DNA from 4 places in the Afipia sp. GW823-FHT06G09 genome. Region 2 is predicted to be linked to each of the others. Evidence: predicted binding sites of a transcription regulator. Region 2 holds the regulator's gene; each other region holds the start of a gene.
The links. Region 2 encodes PhoB, which activates phosphate uptake and scavenging genes when phosphate is short. Its sites were predicted from a motif close to TGTCATNNANCTGTCAT; they were not measured.

Region 1: the regulator PhoB is predicted to act here: its motif matches at 3,143-3,159, upstream of olsB (l-ornithine N(alpha)-acyltransferase).
Region 3: the regulator PhoB is predicted to act here: its motif matches at 2,148-2,164, upstream of AC1Q67_RS11795 (DUF2794 domain-containing protein).
Region 4: the regulator PhoB is predicted to act here: its motif matches at 2,348-2,364, upstream of phnC (phosphonate ABC transporter ATP-binding protein).

What each region holds. Positions count from the first base shown of each region.
Region 1 covers NZ_JBXAHF010000002.1:776,631-781,539, forward strand. Annotated here, with positions in the region: gene hisF (imidazole glycerol phosphate synthase subunit HisF) at 1-512, shown strand, start outside; gene AC1Q67_RS11340 (phosphoribosyl-ATP diphosphatase) at 612-935, shown strand; gene coaA (type I pantothenate kinase) at 989-1,945, shown strand; gene olsB (l-ornithine N(alpha)-acyltransferase) at 2,047-3,075, opposite strand; gene AC1Q67_RS11355 (ATP-binding protein) at 3,185-4,909, opposite strand, start outside.
Region 2 covers NZ_JBXAHF010000005.1:335,274-340,182, reverse strand. Annotated here, with positions in the region: gene pstA (phosphate ABC transporter permease PstA) at 1-672, shown strand, start outside; gene pstB (phosphate ABC transporter ATP-binding protein PstB) at 669-1,496, shown strand; gene phoU (phosphate signaling complex protein PhoU) at 1,522-2,238, shown strand; gene phoB (phosphate regulon transcriptional regulator PhoB) at 2,266-2,976, shown strand; gene arsC (arsenate reductase (glutaredoxin)) at 3,040-3,444, opposite strand; gene AC1Q67_RS22480 (LacI family DNA-binding transcriptional regulator) at 3,424-4,599, shown strand; gene AC1Q67_RS22475 (FAD-binding oxidoreductase) at 4,747-4,909, shown strand, end outside.
Region 3 covers NZ_JBXAHF010000002.1:865,224-870,132, forward strand. Annotated here, with positions in the region: gene acnA (aconitate hydratase AcnA) at 1-864, shown strand, start outside; gene AC1Q67_RS11790 (DUF1223 domain-containing protein) at 996-1,766, shown strand; gene AC1Q67_RS11795 (DUF2794 domain-containing protein) at 2,176-2,544, shown strand; gene AC1Q67_RS11800 (GNAT family N-acetyltransferase) at 2,545-3,075, opposite strand; gene AC1Q67_RS11805 (Bax inhibitor-1/YccA family protein) at 3,201-3,992, opposite strand; gene AC1Q67_RS11810 (ABC transporter permease) at 4,201-4,909, opposite strand, start outside.
Region 4 covers NZ_JBXAHF010000004.1:363,944-368,852, reverse strand. Annotated here, with positions in the region: gene phnE (phosphonate ABC transporter, permease protein PhnE) at 1-309, opposite strand, end outside; gene phnD (phosphonate ABC transporter substrate-binding protein) at 376-1,314, opposite strand; gene phnC (phosphonate ABC transporter ATP-binding protein) at 1,414-2,226, opposite strand; gene AC1Q67_RS18545 (DapH/DapD/GlmU-related protein) at 2,456-3,115, shown strand; gene AC1Q67_RS18540 (alpha-D-ribose 1-methylphosphonate 5-triphosphate diphosphatase) at 3,112-4,302, shown strand; gene AC1Q67_RS18535 (DUF1045 domain-containing protein) at 4,326-4,909, shown strand, end outside.

The DNA of each region.
Region 1 (4,909 bases), on a different contig from region 2:
CCGTGGACGATATCCGCACGCTCCTGACGTATGGCGCCGACAAGGTGTCGATCAATTCGGCGGCGGTTGCACGGCGTGAATTCGTCAAGGAAGCCGCGGAGAAGTTCGGCGACCAGTGCATCGTTGTCGCCATCGACGCCAAGCGCACCGGCTCCGACCGCTGGGAGATTTTTACCCACGGCGGCCGCAAGTCGACCGGCATCGACGCCATCGAATACGCGCAGGAGGTGGTTTCGCTGGGCGCCGGAGAAATCCTGCTGACCTCGATGGACCGCGACGGCACGCGGCAGGGTTTCGATATTCACCTGACCCGCGCCATCGCCGACAGCGTCAAGGTTCCGGTCATCGCCTCCGGCGGTGTCGGCAATCTCGACCATCTGGTCGCGGGCATCCGCGAGGGGCACGCCACCGCGGTGCTGGCCGCTTCGATTTTCCACTTCGGGGAGTTCACCATCCGCCAGGCGAAGGACCACATGGTTCGCGCCGGATTGCCGATGCGGCTCGATCCATGAGCTTCGTTATGGGAAGGCAACTGGCCGTATGCCAAATACCTGAATCCGATCAATTCTTTGCGCTCCCTACCGGGGTACGGAAGTGATAGAAGGCGCTTTATGAGCCGTTTTACGATCCACGATCTGGCAACCACCATCGATGCCCGCGCGGCGTCGGGCGGAGATGCGTCCTATACCCGCAAGCTGCTGGACAAGGGCGCCGATCACTGTGCCAAGAAGCTGGGCGAGGAAGCGGTCGAAACCGTCATCGCCGCCGTTGAGAACAACCGCGATCATCTGATCGCCGAGAGCGCCGATCTCGTCTTCCATCTTCTGGTGCTGCTGAAGTCGCGCGGCATCAGTCTTGCCGATGTCGAAGACGCGCTGGCGCAGCGCACTCAGATGTCGGGCCTTGAAGAGAAAGCTGCGCGCAAGCGCGATTAGTTCAATTCCGGCAGACGCGGCATACGCGGGTGCCGGGCAGGAGGGAATGGCTCATGGATGTGAGAGCCGACCAGGTTCAGTACAATCCCTACCGCGTTTTCTCGCGCGCACAGTGGGCCGCCCTGCGCGACGACATGCCGATGACGCTGACCGCCGAGGAAATCGCGCGGATGCACTCGATGCATGATCGCCTCGATATCAAGGAGGTCGAGGAAATCTATCTGCCGCTGTCGCGCCTGCTGTCGTTCTATGTCGCGGCGGCCCAGCGCCTGTTCGTCGCGCAGCGACACTTCCTCGGCATCGAAGATCGTAAGATGCCCTACATTATTGGCGTCGCCGGATCGGTGGCGGTGGGCAAGTCGACCACGGCCCGTGTGCTGCAAGCGCTTCTCGCGCGTTGGTCGCCGCGGCCCAAGGTGGATCTTGTCACCACCGACGGCTTTCTGTTTCCGAACGAGATTCTGGAGCGCGAAGGCCTGATGCAGAAGAAGGGCTTTCCCGAAAGCTACGACCTTCCGGCGCTGCTCAGCTTCCTATCCGACATCAAGGCCGGACGCCGGCCGGTCCGCGCGCCGGTCTACTCGCATCTCACCTACGACGTCATTCCCAACGAAGGCGTCGAAATCGACCGGCCCGACATCCTGATCGTTGAAGGCGTCAACGTGCTGCAAACCGGACGTCTGCCGCGCGACGGCAAGGCCGTTCCGTATGTGTCGGACTTCTTCGACTTCTCGGTCTATATCGATGCGGAGGAGCCGATCCTGCGCGAGTGGTATGTCGAGCGCTTTCTCACATTGCGCGACACGGCGTTCCGCGATCCGCGGTCCTACTTCAATCGCTACGCCAAGCTGTCCGACAAGGAAGCGACCGACAGGGCCCTTGAGCTCTGGACCACCATCAACCTGGTTAATCTGGAAGAGAACATCCTGCCGACCCGGCCGCGGGCGACGCTGATCCTGAAGAAGGGTAGCGACCACATCATCGAGGACGTTCAGTTGCGGCGGCTGTAGGCAGAGTTTTCTTCGTCATTGCGAGGAGCGGAGCGACGAAGCAATCCAGCTTCTCCCAAAAGTGGATTGCTTCGCTGCGCTCGCAATGACAGTCAGGTGGATCATGCCGCGTGACGCGTTGCGTCGGCGCCGAAGTGATCGAGATAACGGCCGGAGATCGCCGACACCGGCATGACAACCAGTACATCCGTGGTGCCAAACTGGTGGTCGACTACGGCGCCATCCCCAATGAAGGCGCCAACCCGAAGATAACCCTTGATCAGCGGCGGCAGCATCCGCAGCGCCGCCTTGGTGTCGATATCCTCTTTCGCGATACGGTTCATGTCCACCCGGCGCGAAGGATGAGCGCTGGCACGCCAGCCTTCCGGCGCGGCTGCGAAGTGGTGCAGGAACGACAGCGGCAATGCGAGCCGGTCGGGATCTGTGCCCTCGAAGCTGGCGCAGCCGATCATCACATCGAGATTATGCCGGCGCACATAGCTCCACACGCCGTGCCACAGCAATTCAACAGTTCGCTTGGTGCGATAGGGCGGCAATACGCACGAACGGCCGAGCTCGAGGAACTTCAGGCCTGTCTGCCGCTGCATCAGACCTGAAATGTCGAACTCGTCACCGGTGTAGAAACCGCCGTGTTTTTCGGCGACATCCTGGCGCAGCAGCCGATAGGTGCCGACCACGGGCTGCTTGCCGCTCATTGTCGGCTTGGCGGCATGATCCACCACGAGCAGGTGATCGCAGATCTTGTCGAACGCATCCTTGTCGCGCTGTGCCAGCATGGTCGCGGCGTCGGCGATGGCGGAGCCATTCTTGTAGAACACCTTGTAGCGCAGCTTCTGCGCGCGCTTCACGTCGCTCTTGGATTGAGCAAGACGGACTTCCAGCGAGCCGATCTTGCCGAGGCGCGCGGGTTGTATCATCTCCGGCACGGCCTCGCCGCGCAGGCTTGAGTGCAGAAGGTTTGGCATCAGCCAGGTGGCGGCGGTCGTTGCGGCCGATTTTGCATGAGCGGGCCGGAGCATCTGCACCAACGGATTTTGGCGAAATACTTCAAGCGGGCTTCGAACGGCCTGCTGTCGAAATGTTTTAGAGTTTGCATCCGGCTTCGTCAGCGCCGGTTTGTTGCCGCTCATGGCTTCCTCGCGGCTGCGCGCATTGATTCGTCAAGCGCAGCCCTGAGGCATCAATAATCATGGTCGTGATACGGATTTATGACAACGCACCGCGCAGCGATGGTGGGGTTCAGGCAGTCACCGTGCGTGATGACGCAGTTGCCGCCAGCGCATCCGTCAGCTTGTCGCGGTCGAGCGGCTTGACCAGAAAGCCATCCATGCCCGCTTCGAAGCAGGCATAGCGATCATCCACCAGGGTGTTTGCCGTTAGCGCAAGAATTCTCGTTCGTTGCGGGCTGCGCTCCGACTCAAGCGCACGAATTCGTTTCGTGGCCGCGATGCCGTCCAGCTTCGGCATCTGGATGTCCATCAGCACCACATCGTAAGGCGTGCCGGCGCCGTCTGCGGCCAGCCATGACTCAAGGGCCTGCTCGCCGTCGGTGGTGATGACCGCGCGGTGGCCCATGCGCGTCAGCAACGACCGGATCAGGAGTGCGTTGATCTCGTTGTCTTCCGCAACAAGGATCGAGAGCGGGCGCTGCGCAATCTGCGGCGAGACAATAGTCGAGGATTCGATCGCAGTTTCGGTGTCGTCAGGAAGTTCCGGCACCAGCGCTGCGCCGGGCATCGACAGACGTGCAGCCAGCGATGTCGCGCGCAGCGGCTTCACCAGATATCCCGTGAACAGAGCCATCATGCCGGGCGCGATATCGCGGCGCGCCGACGGCGTAAACATCGCGATCCGATGCATGGCATGGCGGGAGGCGGTCTCGGCGAAATCCTGCAACTGCGCATCGCCGCTCGTACAATCGACGAGGATTGCGTACCACGAACGCTCCGGCAGCAATGCGTGTGCGATGGCTGCGTCCGCCACCGTGCAGGTCTGCGCGCCCCAGCGTCCCAGGCGCCGGGCAATCAGCGAGGCTTCGATCGACTGCGGGCCGACCAGCAGGACCGACCTGTCTGTCAGATCGGGTGCGAGGAAGGACGACGCAACGCCATCGCTGTGCGCTGCCGGCGCGAGCGGAATCGAGAACGCGAATGTTGCACCGTTGCCCTCAGTGCTTTCCAGCGTGATCCGCCCGCCCATGCGCCGGACGATACGCTCGCTGATGCTGAGCCCCAGACCCGTCCCGCCGTAATTGCGCGCCGTACCCTCGGAGGCCTGTTCGAACTCTCGGAAGATCCGCTGCTGCGCTTCCGGCGCGATGCCGATGCCCGTGTCGCGGACAAGGAAGGAGATCTCACCGGGCCAGATGCCGGGCTCGACGATCAGGGCGACGCCGCCGGCGGGCGTGAACTTGATGGCGTTGCCGGCGAGATTGAGCAGGACCTGCCGCAGCCGCGCCGCGTCGCCAATCACCTCAGCCGGTAACCGCTCGTCGACATAGGATGCAATCTCGAGCTTGCGCGCCTGCGCACGGGGCGCGAGCAATTCGGTGATCTCCTCGATCATTGCTGCGAGTGCAAACGGCCGGTGTTCGAGATCGATCTTGCCTGCTTCGATCTTCGAGAAATCGAGAAGCTCGTCGATCAGCGCCATCAAGGCGTCGCCGGATGCCTTCACCGCCTTCGCATAGGTCGCCTGTTCTGCGGTCAGTGCTGTGTCGAGCAGCAGGTTGCTCATGCCGATGATGCCGTTCAGCGGTGTGCGGATCTCGTGGGACGCCATGGCGAGGAATTTCGATTTCGCCCGGTTGGCGGAATTGGCGATGTCGCGCGCTTCGGCAAGAGCCCTTTCGGTCTCGGCGCGGTCCGTCACATCTCGGCCGACGCATTGCAGATCGGCGGGCTGATGGGCATCGCTGCGGACCAGTCCCTCGCGCCAGGCGACCCAGCGCGGACCCGTTGCGCT
Region 2 (4,909 bases):
TCCACCGAGGGTGGATTGCTGAACGCAATCGTCGGCTCGATCATCATGACAGTGCTCGGCGTTGGCATCGGCGCGCCGATCGGATTGTTCGCAGGTACCTATCTCGCTGAGTACGGCAAGCACGATCGTCTGACCTCGGTGATTCGTTTCATCAACGACATCTTGTTGAGCGCTCCGTCGATCATCATCGGTTTGTTCGTGTATGGTGCGATTGTTGTCCCGATGGGCGGCTTCTCGGCGCTGGCGGGTACGCTGGCGCTCGCCGTGATCGTGATCCCGGTCGTCGTTCGGACCACCGAAGACATGCTCGGCCTGGTGCCTAATCCGCTGCGTGAAGCGGCGTCCGCGCTCGGTCTTCCGCGGTCGCTTGTCATCAAACGCATCGCATATCGTGCTGCACGTTCTGGTCTCATCACCGGCGTTCTGCTGGCGACCGCGCGTGTCGCCGGTGAAACTGCGCCGTTGCTGTTCACAGCCCTGAGCAATCAGTTCTTCAGTCTCGACCTGACCAAAACGATGGCGAACCTGCCGGTCACCATCAACAACTTCGTCCAAAGCCCCTACGATTACTGGAAACAGCTCGCATGGACCGGGGCTTTGCTTATCACCTTGACCGTACTTGCCCTTAACATTGGCGCGCGCATTCTTGGCGCCGAGAGGACATCGAAATGAACGAGCAGCTTTCTGTTAGCGTAGATATTCCTCGCGGGCCCGTGCCGGGTGTTGCCGGCCGGCTGGATGCGCGGCCCAAGGTGACTGCACGCGATCTCAATTTCTACTATGGCGAACACCACGCACTGAAGAACATCAACCTTGCTCTCGGCGAAAATCGCGTCACGGCGTTTATCGGTCCGTCGGGCTGCGGCAAGTCGACGTTGCTGCGCATCTTCAATCGCATGTACGACCTCTATCCCGGTCAGCGTGCTGTCGGTCAGTTGATGCTGGATTCGACCAACATTCTCGATCCGAAGCTCGATCTGAACCTGCTGCGCGCCCGGATCGGTATGGTGTTTCAGAAGCCGACGCCGTTCCCGATGACGATTTATGAGAACATCGCGTTCGGCATCAGGCTCTATGAAAAGATTTCGAAGTCCGAAATGGACGGCCGCGTCGAGGCCGCGCTGAAGGGCGGCGCGCTCTGGAATGAGGTCAAGGACAAGCTGAACGCCAGTGGGCTCAGCCTGTCCGGCGGCCAGCAGCAGCGCCTGTGCATCGCACGCACTGTCGCCGTCCGTCCTGAGGTCATCCTGTTCGACGAACCTTGCTCGGCGCTCGATCCGATCTCGACCGCCAAGGTCGAAGAACTGATCCAGGAACTCAAGGAGGACTACACGATCGCCATCGTGACGCATAATATGCAGCAGGCGGCGCGTGTGTCTGACAAGACAGCGTTCATGTATCTTGGTGAGCTGGTCGAGTTCGACGACACCAACAAGATATTCACTTCGCCGACCGATCGGCGAACACAAGACTACATCACCGGCCGCTTCGGCTGACGCGCATTCGCGGGAGAGACATACCATGGGTTCAGATCATACCGCCAAAGCGTTCGACGACGATCTTCAGGAGCTCAACCGGCTTGTTGCCGAGATGGGCGGCCTGGCTGAACGGCAGATCGTCGATTCCGTAGACGCGTTGATCCGGCGCGATGTCGCGCTGGGCAAGCGTGTTGTCGCCGCCGATCTCGAGATCGACAAGTTGCAGCATCTGATCGAAGAGCGTGCCGTGCTGACCATCGCTCGCCGTCAGCCGATGGCTGTCGACTTGCGCGAAATCGTCAGTTCGATGCGTGTTGCGACCGATCTTGAACGGATCGGGGATCTGTCAAAGAACATAGGCAAGCGCGTCGCAGCGCTCGATAGCGACTTCCATCCGCTGAAGCTGATCCGTGGGCTGGAGCACATGACCGACCTGGTTCAGTCACAGGTCAAGTCGGTGCTCGATGCCTATGCGGCGCACGATCTGCCTGCCGCGATGACCGTCTGGAAGGGCGACGAAGAGGTCGATGCAATCTGCACTTCTCTGTTCCGCGAACTTCTGACCTATATGATGGAAGATCCGCGTAATATCGGTTTCTGTATTCACCTGATGTTCTGCGCCAAGAATATTGAGCGTATCGGCGATCACGCAACCAATATCGCCGAGACGGTTTTCTACATGATCGAAGGCCAGCAAATGCTCGATCAACGTCCTAAGGGCGACATGACGAACTTTGCAACGGCCGCGTCAGGCAGTTAATTTGTACGACGAACTAAAGGACTGGAAATGAGCGCCCGAATTCTTGTGGTCGAAGACGAAGAAGCGTTGACCACGCTGCTTCGCTACAACCTGGATGCCGAGGGCTACGACGTCGAAACAGTCGCGCGCGGCGATGATGCGGATACCCGGCTCAAGGAGCATGTTCCGGATCTTATCGTGCTCGACTGGATGCTTCCGGGTCTCTCGGGGATCGAACTTTGCCGTCGGCTCCGCGCAAGGCCGGAGACCAAGCAGATCCCGATCATCATGCTGACTGCGCGCGGCGAGGAAAGCGAAAGGGTGAGGGGGCTCGCTACCGGAGCAGACGACTATATCGTCAAGCCGTTCTCGGTGCCGGAGCTGCTTGCGCGCGTGAAAGGATTGTTGCGGCGCGCGAGTCCCGAGCGCCTCGCGACGGTTCTAGCCTTCGGCGATATCGAACTTGACCGGGACCGCCGGCGTGTTGCCCGTTCCGGCCGTCCGATCGATCTTGGTCCGACCGAATATCGGCTTCTGGAGTTCTTCCTGGAGCATCCAGGGCGCGTCTTCAGCCGTGAGCAGTTGCTTGACGGCGTGTGGGGCCGTGACATCTATATCGACGAGCGTACGGTGGACGTGCATATCGGCCGCCTCAGGAAACTGCTGAATCTTGGGCGTGAGTCGGATCCGATCCGCACAGTTCGTGGCGCGGGTTATGCGCTCGACGATCGTTTCGCCAAGGCTGATTCACAGAACTGAGCCGCGGGCTAGCTGACCTTCATCTCGCATACGTGAGGTGTCGGTTCAGCCGCCTGCGGGCGGTCAGATCGCGTTGATGACTTCTCCGTCCTCCTTGACGAATCTGCCGATGTGGGGATTGGGCAGAATATCGAGCACCGCCTCCGATGGCCGGCATAGTTTGGTGCTTTTGGGCGTCACGACAATCGGCCTATTGATCAGGATGGGATGTGCGACCATCAGATCGAGAAGTTCGTCATCTGCCCACTTTGGATCGCCGAGCCCAAGTTCGGCATAGGGCGTGCCCTTCTCGCGCAGCAGCGCGCGCACCGAAATTCTCATCGCCGCAGTAAGCTCGAGCAACCTCGCGCGGGTGGGCGGGTGCTTCAGATACTCGATAATCTCCGGCTCGGCTCCGCTTTGCCGGATCATTGCAAGCGTGTTGCGTGACGTTCCGCAATCCGGATTGTGATAGATGGTAACGCTCATGGATGTATCCCGGCTCGCTTATCTGGGCTCTTCGACAGGCTTTGTACGTGGATGGCCGGATGGCGTCGAGCCTATTGGTTGACGGTTGCTTGTTTTATCAAGCCTCCAAGTCTACGCTCGTTGCGCTGGGCATTGCTTGGGATATTGAAATCGATGAGGCCGAGATTAGCCGATGTTGCGCGTATGGCGGGAGTGGACGTATCCACCGCTTCACGCGTGTTGCGCGGCGAGGAAAGCCAGCGCATTCGCCCGGAGACGCGCCAACGGATTCTTGAAAGCGCTCGTAGCCTGGATTATTCGCCGAATACGCTCGCGCAGAGTTTGCGGACCTCGCGCAGTCGAACACTCGGTCTTATCGTTCCCCAGCTCGACAATCCGGTGTTTGCGTCGGCTATTCGCGGTGCCGAAAAATCTTCAGCACGGCATGGCTATTCATTGCTGATCGCTCATAGGGAGTCAGGTGCGACCGACGCTGTGTATCATCGCCTGTCGCACGGCAATCGTGCTGATGGGCTGCTCGTCGCGAGTCTCGACGACGACAGTTTGTTGCGCGAAGAGCTTGAATCCACTCACACGCCTTTCGTCCTGCTGAACCGGCAATTGTCGGGGAGTCCTTATTGCGTCGTGCTGGACAGCCGCGCCGCTGCAGCGATTGCCGTCGATCATCTGGCGCAGATGGGGCACAGGCGGATTGCGCATCTTGCGGGCCGTCCCGGCGGATTCAATGCTGGCGAACGATTGGCCGGCTATCGCGACGGATTGAAGCGGCACGGTATTCCGTTCGATCCGAAACTCGTCGCCGTCGCTGGGTATACTGCGGAGGGTGGAGCGGATGCGATGCGCAGCCTTCTTGCGCTAAAGCCCACGGCTGTTCTTGGTGCGACGCTGGTCACCGCAGCTGGTGCGATGGCGGTGTTGCATGAAGCCGGTCTCCAAATCCCGCGCGACATATCGGTGGTGGGCCTGCACGACGCACCGGTGGCGACGATGCTCTATCCGCAACTGACGTCGGTGAAAATGCCTACGGAAGTGATGGGCGAAATTGCGTCCGATCTTCTGATCGACCTTTTGAATGGCGGTACACCGCAACCCGTCGCGCCATTAGCGCCAGACGGTCTGGTCATCCGCGCTTCCACAGGTCCAGCTCCACGCTGAAATTTTAGCTTGACCACTGGCGTAGTTTATACGACTTTTTGAACAAACGATTGCTCAAGCTACTTGTTCAATCGCCAGAAAACATAATGCGATCAGGGGAGTGCGCCGAGTGAGCGTGGCGAATTTGGCCTCTGAAAAGGGGCTGTCATGACTGCTACCACCATCGCCGCAGTGCGCGAAACGGATCGCGTTGATGAAAGCCTTGTCTCAGCTTTCGGCGCAATTGTTGGCAACGCCAACGTTTTGGCATCGTTCGATCAGCGTCTCGGCTATGCACGCGACCGTCTTCCGTTCGCGGTTTTCCGCGAAC
Region 3 (4,909 bases), on a different contig from region 2:
GCCGACGTGTTCAAGGGCGACACCAACTGGCGCAAGATCAAGACGGTGGCGAGCGACACCTACAAGTGGAACATGAACTCGACCTACGTGCAGAATCCGCCGTACTTCGAAGGCATGAAGATGGAGCCGGAGCCCACGACCGATATCGTGGATGCACGCATCCTGGCGCTGTTCGGCGACAAGATCACCACCGACCACATCTCGCCGGCCGGCTCGATCAAGCTGACCTCGCCTGCGGGCAAGTATCTGTCCGAGCATCAGGTGCGGCCCGCCGACTTCAACCAGTACGGCACGCGCCGCGGCAACCACGAAGTCATGATGCGCGGCACCTTCGCCAACATCCGCATCAAGAACTTCATGCTCAAGGGCGCCGACGGCAACATTCCGGAAGGCGGCAACACCAAGCACTGGCCCGACGGCGAACAGATGTCGATCTACGACGCCGCGATGAAGTATCAGCAGGAGCAGGTCCCGCTCGTGGTGTTTGCGGGCGCTGAATACGGCAACGGCTCGTCGCGCGACTGGGCCGCGAAGGGCACGCGCCTGCTCGGGGTGCGCGCAGTGGTCACGCAGAGCTTCGAGCGCATTCATCGCTCGAACCTCGTCGGCATGGGCGTGCTGCCGTTGACCTTCGAGGACGGTGCATCGTGGCAGTCGCTCGGCCTCAAGGGCGACGAGAAGGTCACGATTCGCGGGCTGCAGGGCGACCTGAAGCCGCGCCAGAAGCTGACGGCGGAAATCGTTTCGAGCGACGGTTCGAAGCGGGACGTCTCATTGCTGTGCCGCATCGATACCCTGGACGAGCTCGAGTACTACCGCAATGGCGGTATTCTCCAGTACGTGCTGCGCAACCTGGCCGCTTAACCCGTGCCAGTCACGAAAACGCATCCGTGAACAGGCTCACCGCGACGTGACTAGCGACCATCCAGGGGGCGGCCTATCAATAGGCCGCCTTTCCGGCTGATGGGGCATCATGCATTCGAGGGATTGACGGCATGTCTGATTTGCCAGAACCGAAAACGGCGGCAGCCGGCGCGATGGTGTCGCGCCTGTCGCGGACGCTTGGTGTCTGTGCAATCTTCACCGTGGTGACGCCGGTTTGCGCCGATCCGCGCGCCGTGGTCGAACTGTTCACATCGCAAGGCTGTTCGTCGTGTCCGCCCGCGGACAAGGTTCTCGGCGAACTGGCGCAGGACCCTACCGTGATCGCGCTGAGTCTGCCGATCGACTATTGGGATTATCTCGGCTGGAAGGACACGCTGGCGGATTCGCGTTTCAGCGCGCGTCAGAAGGCGTACTCGCATGCGCGAGGCGACCGCGGCGTCTACACACCGCAGGCCGTCGTCAACGGCACGACGAACGTTCTTGGCAGTGATCGCGCGGGAATCGAGAACGCCGCGAAGCAGACGCAGAACGCGGATGGCGTGATGTCGGTGCCGGTCACGATGACGCAGTCCGGCGGCCAGATCAAAGTATCGGTGGCGGAAGCCGGCGGCAGGAGCGGCGAGATCTGGATCTGCGCCGTGTCGAAATCGGTTCCGATCACCATTTCGCGCGGCGAGAATCGCGGACAGCAGATCACGTATCACAACGTGGTGCGCAATGTGCTGAAGGTCGGCGACTGGAACGGCAAGGCTGGCAGTTGGTCCGTGCCGCTTGAAAATATCGCGCGCGATGGCGTCGATGCCGCGGCGGTTTATGTTCAGGACGGCAATCGCGACAAGCCCGGGCCGATGCTCGGCGCGGCCTTTACCTCGCTGAACTAGGCCACTCGGGAATTTTTGGGACGTGACGTGCGGCAGGCGGTGATTGCTTGCCGGTGCTCAACCGTCTGCCCTTCGTCATGCAACAAAAACGCCCCCAACAAAAAAGGCCAGCTCGCGCCGGCCGAAGGATTGGGGATCCAGTTTACTGCGAAGAGTTAGACCCGATCCTGACGACCCCGGGGGGCTGGGGGCTGAGGAATCCGGTGCCGAAAGGACCGGGTCATCGCAGTTTCCTCTTGATCGCAGTCCAGCACGGCGGGGGATTGACCGAAATCAGGCGGCATTATGATTTTGCCTGACGTCCGCGTGATGCCTTGCTTGGGAATCGGGCAGCGGATGATCCCCAAATCATGCTTGCAGGCGTGGCCGGACGGGGTGATCATGTCACCTGCGTGACATGGAGGCGCCGATGAATTCAGTGTCGGGCGATACCGATCCAGGCGAGAGCCGGGGGCTGGAGCGCAGCCCCGCGCCGCTCCCGCCCCAGAGCGTTACGTTCAACCGCGTCGAACTCAATCGCATTCTCAATCTGTACGGACGCATGGTCGCCGATGGCGAGTGGCGGGATTACGCGATTGATTTTCTGAAAGACCGTGCGGTGTTTTCGATTTTCCGCCGCGCCTCGGAAGTTCCGATCTACCGGATCGAGAAGGATCCCAAGCTCGCGCGCAAGCAGGGGGCCTACAGCGTGATCGCCGCGAGCGGTCAGATTCTTCGCCGCGGCCATGAGCTTGACCGCGTTCTGCTGGTGATCGATCGCAAGCTGGCGGTGGTCTGATTATTCTTTCGGGACTGTCCTGCCGCCATCGCCGAGCGCGCGCTGCATCATGACCGTGTCGAGCCAGCGGCCAAACTTGAATCCGACGCTGGGGTGCGTGCCGATCATGTCGAAGCCGGCACGGGCGTGGACGCCAATCGACGCAGCATTGGCGGAATCGCCGATCACCGCGATCATCTGCCGGTAGCCGCGATCTTCGCACGCGACAATCAGGTCCTGCATCAGTCGCGTGCCAATGCGCCGTCCCTGCGCCGCAGGATCGAGATATACGGAGTTCTCGACCGTGAACCGATAGGCCGGACGGGGCCGGTAGGGTCCGGCATAGGCATAGCCGACGGCGATATCTTCCATGACCGCCACCAGATACGGAAAGCCGCCCTTGGTCAGCGCCTCGTAGCGTCGTGTCATTTCGGCAAGATCAGGCGGGTCGATTTCGAACGTCGCGGTGCCGTGGAGAACCGCATGCCGATAGATCGCCGTGATTGCGGGGAGGTCGGTGACGGCAGCGGGCCGGATATGAAGCTGGGGCATGTCGATCGCAGAGAATGGTGCCGGAGCGGTGAAGCCCCGCAGTCCTATCAGCGAAGGACTGCAAAACAAAAGCCCCGGCTTTTGGCCGGGGCTTTCAAGAGTTCACTGATCAGCCACGATCAGATCTAGTCGCGCTGTCCAAGGAGCTGCAGCAGCAGCGTGAACAGGTTGATGAAGTTGAGGTAGAGCGACAGTGCGCCGGTGATTGCCGCGCGCTCCGCCACGTCGCCACCCTGGCTGGCGTAGCCGTAGATGTAATCGTTCTTCAGCCGCTGGGTGTCCCAGGCGGTGAGGCCGGCGAACACCAGCACGCCGATCACCGAGACGATGAACTGCAACATCGTGCTAGCGATGAACAGGTTCACCAGGCTGGCGAGGATGATGCCGAACAGGCCCATCATCAGGAAAGATCCCATCCCGGTCAGGTCACGCTTGGTGGTGTAGCCGTAGAGGCTCAACGCACCGAACGAGGCAGCCGTGATGAAGAACACCCGCACGATCGAGGTGTGCGTGTACACCAGGAAGATCGACGACAGCGAGATGCCCATCAGCGCTGCAAACACCCAGAACAGAAGCTGGGCGGTTGCGGGCTTCAGGCGGTTGATGCCGAACGAAATGGCGAACACCATCACGAGCGGTGCGAGGATGAACACCCACTTCAGCGGGCTGACAAACATCGCGACGCCGAACGAGGTCAGATACTGCTTGCCGATACGGCCGGCAGCGGCTGACGCGTCAGGTGTCACAGCGCCCATGTAGACGCCGAGCGCCGCGAGGCCGGTAATGGCCAGGCCGATCGCCATGTAGTTGTAGATCTTAAGCATGTACGAGCGCAGACCGGCATCGACGGTCGCGGCGTCAACGCGCCCGGCGGCCCGGCCGAAAGGTGACGTATAGTTGCGGTCCAAGTCCGACATGGTCGAAACCCCGTGGTTGTCTGGCGAAAGCGAAGGGTCTGCGCCGCCAGCTATAAGTTTGTCCCAGAACCCCGATTGAGTGTCCATCCCTGGACGGTATCAATTCGGATTCTGAACCCGCTCAGTATGTGGGAAACTAACACACTCGACGCAAGCAGGGGCGCGCGGCTGAATGTCGCAAAACCCGCTATTTCGCTGCTACAAATTGTCATAAGTTACGGAGCACGCTAGCTGGTTTTTGGTTAAGCGCGAGTAATGTTCCCGCCAGCCCGAGCCCGACCGTGACGGCCAGCGCGGCCAGCACGACGAGGGCGGCGCTGCCGGCCTGCCAGACAAAGCTCAGGGTCATCAGCCGGGTCACGATCTGCCAGGCTGCGATCGATCCGGCCGCCACTCCGAACACGGCCGTTGCGAGGCCGATCAGCAGATATTCCAGCGCATAGGCGCCCAGCAGCCGCGCCCGGGTCGCGCCAAGGGTCTTGAGGATCACGGCATCATAGACCCGGTGCCGGTGACCCGCGGCGAGTGCGCCGCCCAGCACAAGGATGGCCGAGATGAGGGTCACCGAACTGGCCCCCCGGATCGCCAGCACGAGATTGGTCACGACCTTGCCGATTGAATCGAGTGCCTCGCGCACCCGGACGCTGGTCACCATCGGAAACGCGGCAGCGACCTCCTTGATGAGCTTGGCATCGCCTGCGGCTGTGGAACTGGCCTCCGTCAGGGTTGCGATATCGGTATGGGGTGCGCCGGCGAAAGCCTTGGGCGAATAAACCAATACGAAGTTGATGCCGAGGCTCTGCCAGTCCACCGTGCGCAGGTTGCTGATCTTCGCAGTGATATCGCGTCCGAGCACGTTCACGGTGATATCGTCGCCGACCTTGATGCCGAGGCCGTCGGCGATCTTCTTTTCGAGC
Region 4 (4,909 bases), on a different contig from region 2:
CAGCAGCAGCGTTTCCGCGAGCAGCTTCAGCCATTTCTGCCAGCCCCAGAACCATTCGGCGGGATCGGTCCAGACGCGTTTGCCAGTGTCCAGATTCAGAATGCGGTCGAAGTAACCAACAAAGTTCCCGATCTTCTCGACAAAAATTTTCGGCGCCACCTCGGCGCCAAATCCTGCGACGATCAGCAATGCGACGAATACGATAAGACCCGCTGCGAAGCGCAGACGCTTGCGCGAAATAGCTGCATTATACGCGGCCTGGAGCGCCGCGATCTGCTGGGGCGGATAGCTGGAAAGACTGATTGTCAAAACAAAACCGCTCTATGAGCGAAAGAGGAAGGGCCGAACAGGTAGGTCCGTCCGGCCCTTCATCAGTCAGGATGCCTTCTTTTTGCGAAGGCTGTCGACGAACTTGATCAGTTCGATCATGCCATCCCAATCCTTGGTGGTGGCCGGCGCAAAGTCTTTCTTCTGTCCGTCGGACAGCCGATCAAAAGCCACCTTGTCCTTGGTGGGAGCTTCAAAGAAGGCCTTCTCGATGCCTGCCTTCAGATCGGCCGGCATGTCGGTCAGAACGGCGTATGGGCCGTTCAGAATAGGTGCCGACTTGTGAACGATGCGGAAATCTTCCTTCTTCATCGCCGAACCGTCTGCATTCTTGAGCATGCCTTTGGTCAGCATTTGTGCAAGGGTCGAGTCGTTATCGGCCGTCCACTGGTTGGCGGCAACATCGACGGTCCCTTGCGAGAGCGCCAGGAGCGCATTCTCGTGACTGCCGGTGAACACCACCTTGCCGAAATAAGATTCCGCATCGGTGATCTGCATCTTGTTCAGCTCAAAGCGCGGAACGTTGTTGCCGGAAGTGGAATTCGGATCGACCAGACCGAGATTCTTTCCCTTCAAATCGTCGATGCTCTTGTAAGGGCCCTTCGCCAGAACGAAGAACATGGAGTAATAGCCGGTAGTGCCGTCGATGTTGCGATCATGGGCGAACGCATCGGTATGCACCCCGGTCAGACGCGCGCGAGCAAACGATGCCGAGCCGTAACTCGCAATGTGGATAGTTCCGGTTCGCTGCCCCTCAATCACCGCCGCGTAGTCGTTGGCGATACGGAGATTCACTTTAACGCCGAGTTCCTTGCTCAGATAGGAAATGAACGGCGCCCAGCGCTCCGTCACGCCCGATGCGTTCTCGGCTGGCACAACGGCGAACGTCAGCTCAGGATACTTGGTCTTCCAGTCCTGAGCAGACACTGCTGTGGCGCTGAGGGCGAGCGCGGCGGCGCCCGCAATGACGATACGGCGATTGATCATGGTATCCTCTGTGTGGTCGATTATCGAAGGGGTTCAGGGTCGAATTCGGTGACTCAAAGCATGACGCAGTCCGAAGACTGCTTCACGACACGGGCACGCTCATGCAACAGCGGCGGCCGGGAAAGCCGGCGCCAGTGTCCCAGGCGCAAAGTTCGGAGCCTCATCCATCACCTCGCCGGCCTCAAGGTCGTAGAGCTCGCGCGCGATCGTATCTGTGAGCGCGGCAGGAGCGCCATCGAACACCACGCGGCCCGCAGACATGCCAATCAGGCGGTCACAATATGTCCGCGCCAGATCGAGCGAGTGGAGATTACATATCACGGTGATACCGAAATGCTTGTTGATGCGCAGCAGCGCATCCATCACGATCCGCGTGTTGCGCGGATCAAGCGACGCGATCGGCTCGTCCGCCAGAATAATGTCGGGTTGCTGGACAAGTGCACGGGCGATCGCCACGCGCTGCTGCTGACCGCCAGAAAGCTGATCGGCGCGCTGCGCGGCCATCGGCATCATGTCAAACTGCTCGAGAGCAGAAATCGCAATGGCCTTGTCATCCTCCGGCCAGAGCTGGATCAGCGACCGCCACTGCGGCACGCCCGCAAGCCGCCCCATCAGAACATTGGTCAGCACATCCAACCGCCCAACCAGGTTGAACTGCTGGAAGATCATCGCCGAGCGTGCACGCCAGCGACGCAAATCGCGTCCCTGCAGGGCGGTTACATCAACGCCCTCGAACAGAATGCGCCCGCCGGTCGGCTTCTCCAGCCGATTGATCATACGCAGCAGCGTCGATTTTCCGGCTCCTGAACGACCGATCACGCCAACGAAGCATCCCGGTTCAATCGCGAAAGAGGCATTATCGACGGCCGTCTTCGCGCCAAACCGGCACGTTAATCCGTCCACCTCAAGCATGCGCCGACTCCGTCTGAATATCCTCTCACCTCGCTAGCGTGGGTTTCCTACAGTTGTGTGACATCCACGCCTGTGGCAGACGCTCTCTCCGGAAATAGAAAATGCTGTGACGAAAAGCCCATGTCATCCAACTTTCACGATGTCGTCACGAAACGTCATGAAGAGATGTTGTCCTCGCCAAGTGCACCGAACATCGCCGCGCGCAACACCCGTACCGAGAACTTCATTCATGGCCGGCAAAGAATTATCCACTGTCCCCCTCATCGATCCGACTGCGCGGCTGCATGACAGCAGCGCTGGAGCCTATTGCGAGATTGGCGCCCGCACGATTCTGCACGAGGTCACGCTCGGCGACTATTCCTACGTCGTGAATGACAGTCAGATTGCGTACGCCACCATTGGAAAGTTTTGCTCTATCGCGGCGATGACGAGGATCAACCCCGGCAATCATCCAATGCATCGCGCATCGCAGGCGCACTTTTCTTATCGCGCCAGCGCCTATTTCCCCGGCGAATCCGATGAGTCAGAATTCTTTGCCTGGCGGCGCAGTCATCACGTGGCGATCGGTCACGATGTCTGGATCGGACACGGCGCCATTGTACTGCCGGGCCGGAACATCGGCACCGGAGCTGTGATCGCGGCTGGAGCCGTCGTCACCAAGGATGTCCCGGCCTATACGATCGTTGGCGGAAACCCGGCAAAGCCGATCCGGCGGCGGTTTTCAGAACGTATCGCGGATGAACTGTTAGCGCTGTCATGGTGGGATTGGCCGCACGACCGTTTGAGGGCCGCGTTGCACGATTTCAGAAATCTCCCGGTTGAAGGCTTTGTCGAGAAATACAGATGCGTCGCATCAGTGGATCAAACATTGAAGGCAGTTGGCACATGATGGACGTACTGATTGAAGGCGGCGAAGCACTGATCGGAAGCGATCTCGTCGATGCATCCATTCATGTTGCAGATGGAAGGATTGCGGAAGTCTCGTCCCGCAGCGGATCGGCTTCCGTCCGCCTCAACAGCGATGGCCTGATCGCTCTGCCCGGTATCGTCGATATTCACGGCGACGCTTTTGAACGCCAGATGATGCCCCGTCCCGGCGTCGATTTTCCGATCGATATGGCACTGGTTGACAGCGACCGTCAGGCGATTGCGAACGGCATCACCACCGTCTTCCATGCCACCACATGGTCGTGGGAGCCCGGCCTGCGCGGAACCGAGAACGCACACCGCCTGCTCAATGCCATCGAAGACATGCAGCCTCGGCTTGCTGCCGACACGCGCTTTCATCTGCGGCAGGAGACATTCAACCTCGACGCCGAGCCCACCATCGCCGAATGGCTGGCCGCCGGACGCGTCAACCTGCTTGCCTTCAATGACCATATGCATATGACCGCCGCATCGATGAGCAATCCGAAGAAGCGCGCTCGCATGGTGGAGCGCTCCGGGCTCAGCGAAAGCGAATTCGACAAACTGGTCGAGGGGGTGATGGCCAGGGCGGGCGACGTTCCGGCCTCGATTGCAAGGCTCGCCTCGATTGCCCGGGACCATGGCGTTCCATTACTGTCGCACGATGATGAATCACCGGAGCAGCGCTATGGCTTCCGCGAGCTGGGCATCGATATCGCGGAATTCCCGATCAACGAGGAGACGGCGCGCTCGGCCATCGAGAGCGGCGATTTCACGGTGTTTGGTGCGCCAAATGTTGTGCGTGGCGGCAGCCATACAGGGTGGACCAGCGCAGCGGATATGGTGAGCAAAGGTCTCTGCTCTATTCTGGCTTCGGACTATTACTATCCGGCCCCCCTGCATGCGGCTTTCCTGCTGGCCGCGGACAACATCCTCCCACTCCAGCAAGCCTGGGCGCTGATCTCCGGTGCTCCCGCGGCCGCAACAGGCTTGCACGATCGCGGGCAGATCGCTGCCGGAAAGCGGGCCGACGTCATCCTCGTCGATGCACGGGAACCGCTCAGGCCGCGCGTGGTCGCGGCAGTGACCGGCGGGCGCGTGGTTCACCTCACCGAACCTGAGCGGATTTTGTCGGCTATACCAGCATTACGTAGGGTTGAACCGGCCTGAGCGAGCGGTTACTCAGGACTTGCATGCCGCAATATCCCCGCTACGCCATCTACTTTGTACCTTCAGCGCAAGGTGCACTTTATCGCTTTGGCGCGGACCTGCTCGGGTACGATGCGTATACAGGCAAGCCGCTGCCCTTCGCCGACGGCATCGAAGCGGAAGTCGAAGGCTGGAAACAACTCACGGCCGATCCGCGCAAATACGGCTTTCACGCCACGCTGAAGGCTCCCATAAACCTCCGCTCCGGCAAGACTGAAGACGAGCTTGCCAGAGCCTTGGAGGAATTTTCGCGCAAGCCGCGTGTCATCCCCCGGATCACGCCTGTTGTTCGCTCCATCGGGAGCTTCGTCGCCATTGTACCGCGCGACCCTTGCCCCGACCTGCAAAAACTTGCCGCTGATTGCGTCACGGCCTTCGACGACTTCCGCGCACCGCTGACGCCCGAGGACCGAGAACGGCGCAACATATCCGCGCTGACGGACGGACAGGTCCTGCACCTGGATCGCTGGGGCTATCCGTACGTGTTCGAAGACTTCCGTTTTCACATGACGCTGACGGGCTCTCTACCCTCTGAGCAGCGCGCGAAAATTCTGGCTGCCTTGCAGAA